DNA from 2 places in the Bifidobacterium sp. LH_743 genome. Region 2 is predicted to be linked to the other one. Evidence: riboswitches for the same ligand, from Rfam matches in the RefSeq annotation. Region 2 holds a riboswitch; the other holds the start of a gene.
What was found. A riboswitch is a leader RNA that binds a small molecule or an ion and turns the genes downstream of it on or off. The one in region 2 is predicted to bind thiamine pyrophosphate.
Positions count from the first base shown of each region.

Region 1: linked by a shared signal. The riboswitch ahead of thiM (hydroxyethylthiazole kinase) and the one ahead of AC1ATL_RS06735 (solute carrier family 23 protein) in region 2 are both predicted to bind thiamine pyrophosphate.

Region 1 is NZ_JBKESZ010000005.1:85,525-89,704, forward strand. Features, by position in the region: gene AC1ATL_RS07765 (aldo/keto reductase) at 272-1,132, opposite strand; gene AC1ATL_RS07770 (MerR family transcriptional regulator) at 1,377-1,820, shown strand; TPP riboswitch at 1,998-2,110, shown strand; gene thiM (hydroxyethylthiazole kinase) at 2,101-3,033, shown strand; gene thiC (phosphomethylpyrimidine synthase ThiC) at 3,149-4,180, shown strand, end outside.
Region 2 is NZ_JBKESZ010000004.1:99,623-103,802, forward strand. Features, by position in the region: gene AC1ATL_RS06730 (LuxE/PaaK family acyltransferase) at 1-206, opposite strand, end outside; gene AC1ATL_RS06735 (solute carrier family 23 protein) at 262-1,662, opposite strand; TPP riboswitch at 1,753-1,852, opposite strand; gene AC1ATL_RS06740 (ABC transporter ATP-binding protein) at 1,973-2,668, opposite strand; gene AC1ATL_RS06745 (ABC transporter permease) at 2,706-4,180, opposite strand, start outside.

The DNA.
Region 1 (4,180 bases), on a different contig from region 2:
GGCTGCACCGCAGCCAAAACGCGGTCAAAGCACAAATGCAAGAGATTCCATAGAAGACTATTCTTTTCGGTCAATACGCTTGCACCATGCATCCGCTGCTCATGCTCTATCCTTCCAATTCCAATGCATTCGCCAACCTCCCGCCTGCTACGATGCGTAGCCATCCCCTCATAGGCCATACCGTTATATTCCGGCAAAACGTTCGGCGGATGCACGTCGGCGTCGAGCACCCGCCGTTCCGGCCGGCGCTCTGGAAAATCAGAGGTCGGAATCACTCGCGACCGGTGCGATCCTTGACGTAGCCGACGAAGCGGTCGACCGCTTCGGGGGTGTCGTGACGGAAGAACATGCTGGTCTTGGTGTCGAGTCCCGCGATGGTTGCCATCTCGTCGTCGGAGAGTCGGAAATCGAAGATGTTCAGATTCTCCTCCATACGCTCCTTGTGTGTGGACTTGGGCAGGGCGACGATGTCGCGCTGGGTGAGCCAGCGCAGGATCACCTGGGCGACGGACTTACCGCGCGCCTCGCCAATCTTAGCCAGGGTGGGATTGGAGAACATGTTCTGCATGCCCTCCCCGAACGGCGCCCATGCCTCCTGTGCCACACCACGCTTGACCATGTTCTCGCGGGCTTCGATCTGCTGGTTGAACGGGTTGGTCTCGACCTGGTTGACCATGGGGGCGATCTCGTTGAAGGCGACCATGTCGGCCAGACGGTCCGGGTAGAAGTTGCTTACGCCGATGGCACGAATCACGCCGTCCTTGTAAAGCTTTTCCAGTGCTCGCCATGCGCCGTAGGTATCGGAGAACGGCTGGTGCAGCAAAACTAGGTCGAGATAGTCGGTGCCGAGCTTCTTCAAGGACACATCGACAGACTTCAGCGTGTTCTCATAACCGTAGTTGCTGATCCAGATCTTGGTGGTGAGGAACAGCTCCTTGCGGTCGATGCCGGAATCCTTGATGCCTTGACCGACTTCGGCCTCGTTGAAGTACGACTGCGCGGTGTCGATATGACGGTACCCGGTCTCAATGGCCTCGCGCACGCAACGCGGGGCATCGTCCTTGCCGATTTGGAAGACGCCATAGCCTATCTTCGGGATTTCGACGCCATTGGCAAGTTTCACATACTCCATCGTTTTTCCTTCCATAAGTTCGCTGATATCAAACACCGGTATATGTGCCGGAGATGCCCCTAACGATAGAATCCGGTAGTCGCTACCGGTCAAATTACGACTCGCCGGTACCATCTACCGGTAAGTACAACCGGAAGCGTGACATGATGAGCGCAAGCAAAAACAAAATGCGCGCCCCAAGCCCAACCTCATCCGGTGGCGCCCACCGAACGTCCCACCGCGCAGCATCCGAAAGGAGCCATGTATGGCAATCACGGCAATACCACTCCGCGAAAACATGAAAACCTACACGATGAAGCAGGCCTGCGAACTGACCGGCATGAACTACGAGGCATTGAAGTTCTATTGCAATTCAGGGCTCGTGCCGGGTCTCAAGCGGGATCACAACAATCGACGCGTCTTCGATGAACGATGCATCGCATGGATCAACGGCCTGACATGTCTCAAACGATGTGGCCTAGGCATCAAAGAGATGCAACACTACACGCAGCTCTGTCTTGAAGGTGAGTCGTCGATACCGGAACGGCAGGAAATCCTTGCAGAAAAACGCGAGCACCTAGAAGCGCAACTGGAGGGACTGCGCAAAGCCATCGCCTACATCGACGAAAAACAGCGCTTCTACGAAGACGTGACCGCCGGCAGGACGGCATATTGCAGCAACGTCATAGACACAACGCAGAGCGACTGACAGCATTTCGTAGGTGATTTTTGCGTTCCGTAGACGGTCAGCTTCGAATCCGGACACGAGCAAACGCCTAATTCCAGGCATCTCGCCGGCGCTTATCCGGCAGCAACCACCTATGGAAGCCCAAAAACACCTACGGAATTACACCTGTCAAGGGACGCAGATAGATTAAGCACTGTTGTAAACATGCGGGGGTGCTTGACGGCCAAGTCCGGCAAGCTGAGATAGGCGCGACGCCTGACCCTTTGAACCTGTTGGTTAGGACCAACGTAGGGAGCAGATCATGAGCATTGACTCATATGCCGACGGCACCGATGGCAACGGAATCAACCATAGCGATGGCGTGACATCCGTTCCGGCCACCGATCCAATCCGCGAGGCAATCAGGAAAGCCGTCATCGACGTACGCGAGCAGACGCCGCTGGCGCAGTCGTTCACCAATTTCGTGACCATCAACTTGGTGGCCAACGCGCAGCTCGCCGCCGGCGGCACGGCCGCCATGAGCTATCTGCCGGATGACGTGATCGCCACCGCCGAAATCGCCGGATCCAACTACATCAACGTGGGCACGTTGCTGCCGTTCTTCAAGGACGCGTTGCCCGAAATCGCATACAAACTGCATAAGAACGGTAAGACGTGGGTGCTCGACCCGGTCGCGGCCGGCATCGGCGAGACGCGCACGGCCATTCTCGAATCGTTCCGCACATATCCGCCGACCATCGTGCGCGGCAACGCCAGCGAGATCATCGCACTCGACGCGATGTGGGGTCTCGCCAACGCCGAACAGGACAATCCGACCACCCGCCCCGCGGGTGTGGAAGCCGTCGATGCGGTTGATTCGGCTGTCGACGCGGCCAAGCGCATCGCCCGTCATCTGGCGAAGCACTCCCCCATCGGCAAGGGCGCGGTCGCGGTATCCGGCGCGGTCGATCTGGTGACCGACGGAGACCATACTTTCCGCCTGCCCGGCGGCAGCGCGATGATGACGAAAATCACCGGCGCCGGCTGCTCGCTCGGCGGCGTGACCGCAACGTATCTCGCCGTGGCCGAACCGCTTGTCGCGGCGCTGGCCGCATCGTTGCTGTATGACCGCGCGTCCGAAATCGCGCAGACGCAGTCGAACGGTCCGGGTTCGTTCCAGGTGGCGTTGCTCGATGCACTGTGGAACGTCACCGCCGATCAGGTGGCCACGTCCGAAATCAACGAAACCGTCTGATTCCGATTCTCGGGATTAATTTTCACATAACCACAATCGTATATACGGAATATATACGATTGCATATGATCATAAGACTTCTTCTGGAGCACTTACTCAATATAAAAAGGGGAAAATAATGGATAACTATCCATATGCATCCATGCGCGACTGTTTCGACATGAGCGCATATTTCGTGGTCGGCCCTCAGGATTGCAAGGGCCGACCGGTGACGGACGTGGTCGATGACGCTTTGCGCGGCGGCGCGACGTTCATCCAGCTGCGTGCCAAGGATGCCGACGCGAAGGACATCACCGAGATGGCCCGCGACATCGCCCAGATCATCGAAGACAACGGCAAGTCCGATTCCGTGGCGTTCGTCATCGACGACCGCGTGGACGTGGTGTGGCAGGCCCGCAACAAGGGCATCAAGGTGGACGGCGTGCACATCGGCCAGACCGATATGGAACCACGCGAGGCCCGCGCGCTGCTCGGCGAGGACGCCATCGTCGGCCTGTCCGCGGAAACCGAAAGCCTGGTGAAGCTTATCAACGAGCTGCCGGACGGCTGCATCGACTATATCGGCGCCGGCCCATTGCATGTGTCCACCACCAAGCCGGAGGCCTCCGTGGGCGGCAACGACGGTTCCGGACATACGCTCGACGAGGAGCAGATCAACACGATTTGCACGGCAAGCGAATTTCCCGTGGTCGTCGGCGGCGGCGTGCATGCCGATGATATGGAGATGCTGGCACGCTCCAAGGCCGCCGGCTGGTTCGTGGTGTCCGCGATCGCGGGCGCGGACGATCCGGAAGCAGCCACCCGTGAGATGGTGACGCGGTGGAAGGCGGTGCGCGGCGACAGGAAGCACGGCTATGCTCCGCGTGTGAAAGCTGCGACCCCGGCCGAGAAGCCCGTCGAAGCAACCGAGAAGAAGTTCACAAACGCCAAGGAGGCCAAGGCCGCATCCAAACTGGCGAAGCAGCAGCGTGTGGACATCGCCGCCCGTGGTTCCAAGCAACGTGACAAGGCGCACATCCGCAAGACCACGCCCGTACATTTCGAGAACCAGTTCGGCACTTACGATCTGGAAGTGCCATACACCGAGATCAAGCTGTCTGACACCCCCGGCGTTGGTCCGAACGCACCGTTCAAGGACTACAACACG
Region 2 (4,180 bases):
GGAGTCACGCGTTTGGACATGCAGTAGGCGCGGTAGGGGAGATTATGCTCGAACTGGAAGGAGAAGATGCGTCTGGCCAGCTTGTCGAACGCATCATCCGGCGCTTTGTCGCAACCGTATCGTGATATGAAGTCAAGCACTTCCCGCTTGATGTCCGCCTTCTGCTCGTCGAGTGTTGCAGATTCCTGCGATTGCTGTGCCTCCATGTGGTGTCCCTTTCGTATGTCCTTATATACAATTCCGATGCCGTGGCTGTGCCGATTATTCCGTTTGATTCGTGCGTTCCGCCGTCCTTGCACGTCGTACGATCATATCCGGCAGATCGATGATGAGCGCCTTGAGAATCACCACGCTGAAGGCTCCGACCAGGATCGAGTTCGAGAAGAACACATGCGCTCCGCCCTCGAGTCCGCTGAGCGCGTTCGGCAGGGCGATGCCGAGCAGTAGGGAAAGCCCTATCACCACTTGGTTGCGATCGTTGCCTTCCACTTTGCGCAGCGTGTTGAAGCCGGTGCTGATAAGGCTGGCCGCGGCCGGTAGGAAGATGCCGCCGATCACAGGGGACGGGATAAGAGAAAGTACCGCGCCGGCCTTCGGAATGAATCCCAGGACCACGAACACCACGCCTGCGATGATCACCGGCACACGGGTGCGTGTCCTGCCTTCGTCGGTGACCTTGAGCAACGCGACGTTTTGCGGATATGCGGTGGTGGTGAAGCCGCCAATCAGCGAGGAGATAGCCGATCCCGCAGCCTCGCCGGCAAGCCCATAGCGCACCTGGCGATTCTCAAGCTTCGTGCCCTGAATCTCCGTGGCGGCCTGATATACGCCGAGCGCCTCCATGATGGCTACCAGGTATGCGATGAGGAAAGGCACGAAAACGGCAGCGTTGAAATCGAAACCACCATATGGCATGAATTTTGGCAGACCAAGCCACGGCTTGGACGACACTTCGGAGAAATCGGCCATGCCGAACGCCAACGACATCGCCGTTCCCACAACCAGCGCGATCAGATACGACAACGCCTTCGCCATGCCCTTGCCGAATTGCGAGAGCGCCACCACCAGAACGCAGGTGACGATGGAAACAGCCAGCGTTTTCGGTTCGGCGAAACCCTTGTCACCGGGTGCGCCGCCAAGGAATTCGCTCAACGTGAAGCTCGACAGCGACACACCGACGAGGAAGATGACCACGCCCGACACGATCGGGGCGAACAGGAAGCGCAGCCTCTCGATCACGCGTGTCAGGCACAGCACTAGGAAAATCAGCGAGCTGATGAAGATGGACGTGCCCGCCGCGGCAAGCGACCCAGCCGTTCCCGCTGCAATCATCAGCGCGTCGAACGCGGCCGAAGGACCCTGCACGATGGGAAGACGTACCAGCTTGGTGGCTTGGATGAGCGTGACCAAGCCGGACACGATGAAAATGGCGTTCACCATATTCGAAGACAGCGCCAGAGGAAGACCGATCGCTCCGGCCACGAACACCGGGTCGAGCCATACGTTCGACACGAGCACGTGTTGCAGGCCGAGCAGGGCGTTTTTAGGCGTGAGCCTGCCGGAAGTGCCCTTATCTCCGGTTGCCACGGATGCGGCCCCGTCCTGCGACCGATTCGTGGATTGTGATTGCTTCGCCGTCGGCGATGGCATTGTGCTGGCCATGGGCATCCTCCGATTTCCGTGTTGCCGCTTTCGTATGCTGCGATGATTCGTCGAGACACAGAAGGCGCGCTTGCACGGAGCATGGCCATGCATGTGACCGGTACCATCCCTACGCAGGCATTATCCTGATCAGGTTGAAGGGTTCGGGCCTTGCCCGTCTCAGCCGCATTCGGCGCCCCTGTAGTCGAAAGTCCAATGGTAGCGTCACCGTCCAACAAGACAAGGCGACGGATGGTTTCCCCGCGTGGTGCCGATGATGGGAATGCCGTCCGTCGCCTTGTCTTGCCGCTCTTGTCTGCTTAGGCTGTCCTTAGCCGTTTCGCTTTCCGCGTCGCCTGATCGGCGCCAATTCGAACACCTCGTCCGACGCTTTGGCCACTTCCGGACTGTGCGTCACGATGATGACGCAGCGGTTCCCATCATGCGCGAGCGCTTGGAAGATGCCCATGATGTCGTCCTGGGTGGCGAGGTCGAGGTTGCCGGTCGGCTCGTCCGCCACGATGATGGCCGGATCGTAGCTGAGCGCCCGGGCTATCGCCACGCGCTGCTGTTCGCCGCCGGACAGATGCAGGATGCGTTCGTTGGCGTATTCCTTGGGTAGATGCACTTGCTTGAGCAGTTCGTTGACTATGTCCTTCTTCGGTCTGTCGAAGGATTTGCCGGACGCGTCCATCGACAGGATGACGTTCTCGGCAACGGTGAGGTTGGGCAGCAGGTTGAAACTTTGGAATATCACGCCGATATCGTGGCTGCGGAAACGATAACGGTCCCGTTTGGCCAGATCCTCCCCGTCGATCAGCACCTTGCCCTCCGTGGGGACGGCGAGACCCGAGATGAGTGAGAGCAGCGTGGTCTTGCCCGCTCCCGACGGTCCGGTGATGGCATGCACCTTGCCGGCATGGAAGTCATGGCTGATGTTCTTCAGCACGCGTTTGCCGCCTTTGGTGTAGGCATAGCTGACGTCGTCGAGGCGGAGTGTCGGCGTATCCGTGGTTTTCGTTGTCATGGGGAATCCTTTCGGGAAAAGATGTGTGGTCGTGCGATCAGGAACGGTCTGCGAGAATCTGCAGCGGCTCGTAGCGCAGTACGAACACCACCGCTACCAGTGCCGCGACCAGTGTCAGTCCCAGTCCGACGAGCAGCAGTTGCCCGACCACCTTGAGATTGACGGTCGCGTTGACGGAGGAGACATAGTCCACGGCGCGGCCCATCATGCCAGGTCCGCCCTGCGTCCGCCGCTGGGACGCCCCGCCATTGTCGTTGTCGGTCGCCGCGGAGCCGTCGCCGGAATCGGAACTGTTCTTGGATTCGTTGGAATCGCCAGGCTTCGTCATATCCCTGCCGAACTGTTCGCGCTGGCTGCTCTGCTGCGACTGCTGCTGCTCGACCTGGCTGGCAAGCAGCTGGTTGGACACCGGCACGGACGCGGCCGCGCCAACCCCCGCTCCTATGGCAAGACCGATCATGGTGACGATGAGCAGTTCCAATGTGAACTGCGCCGCCACCTTCACCTTGTTCACGCCGATGGCGGTGAGCACGCCGATCTCGTATTTGCGCTCGCGTACGTTGAGCAGGGTTATGACCACCAGCACGACCGCGCCGACGGCCAGCACCACGATCAGCAGCGTCAGGGCGAACTTCGAGAGGTTGTTCAATGGCACCAGGCTGGATTCGTAGTTTTCCACATCCGCGGAGGAAACGGTGTAGTCACTGCTCAGGCCTGCCTTTTTGGCGTCTTTGGCGAATGTCTCGTAATCGGATTTGCTGGAGCATACGTAGGTGTAGCTGAGCTGGGCGGCGGAATCGGAATCGGCGTCGGCATCAAGTCCCAGTGATTTCAGCGTGGACGCGGACGTGTAGATGGCGTTGGCCGGGTCGGAGGCTGTGGAACGCATCGGCCCTCCCATCTGCTGGGACGAGTCGGTGGAGTTTTTGTAGATGCCGACGATGGTGAGCTTGTAGGTGGTGTCTGAATCGTTGGTGTCGGACACGGTGACGGTGTCGCCGACGGAGAGGTTGTTGAAATCGGCGAGCGATTTGGAGATGATGACATCGCCATCGCTGTTTGCGCCGTATCCGAACACTTTGCCGTCCACCATGGTGAAGCTGCCGTTGGACGCGTTGGACACGGCCTCATCGGACGAGAAGCCGACCAATGAGAAATCGCCGGATACCATGGCTCCTCCGTCTTGACCGGACATGCCGCCACCGTCGCTCATCTTGCCGTCGGGCGGAGTGGATTGGCCATTCTGCTTGCCGGAAGCATCCGTGTCGTCGGAGCCGTCGCCGGACTTCTTGGCATTGTCGGAGCCGCTTGATTCGGACGAATTGTCCGAATCGCTGACCGGCTGGAAATTGTCGGTGGCGGAAAGCCCCGTGGTCTCCGTGTAATACGTGGATTTAACGGCCGAGGACGCCTTCGCGTATTTCTGGTAGTCGGCGAGTGAAAGCTGTTTGTCGGCCAAGGCGGACCGCATCGCATCGAAGTCGGGCTTGCCGTCGGTTTCGGATGAATCGG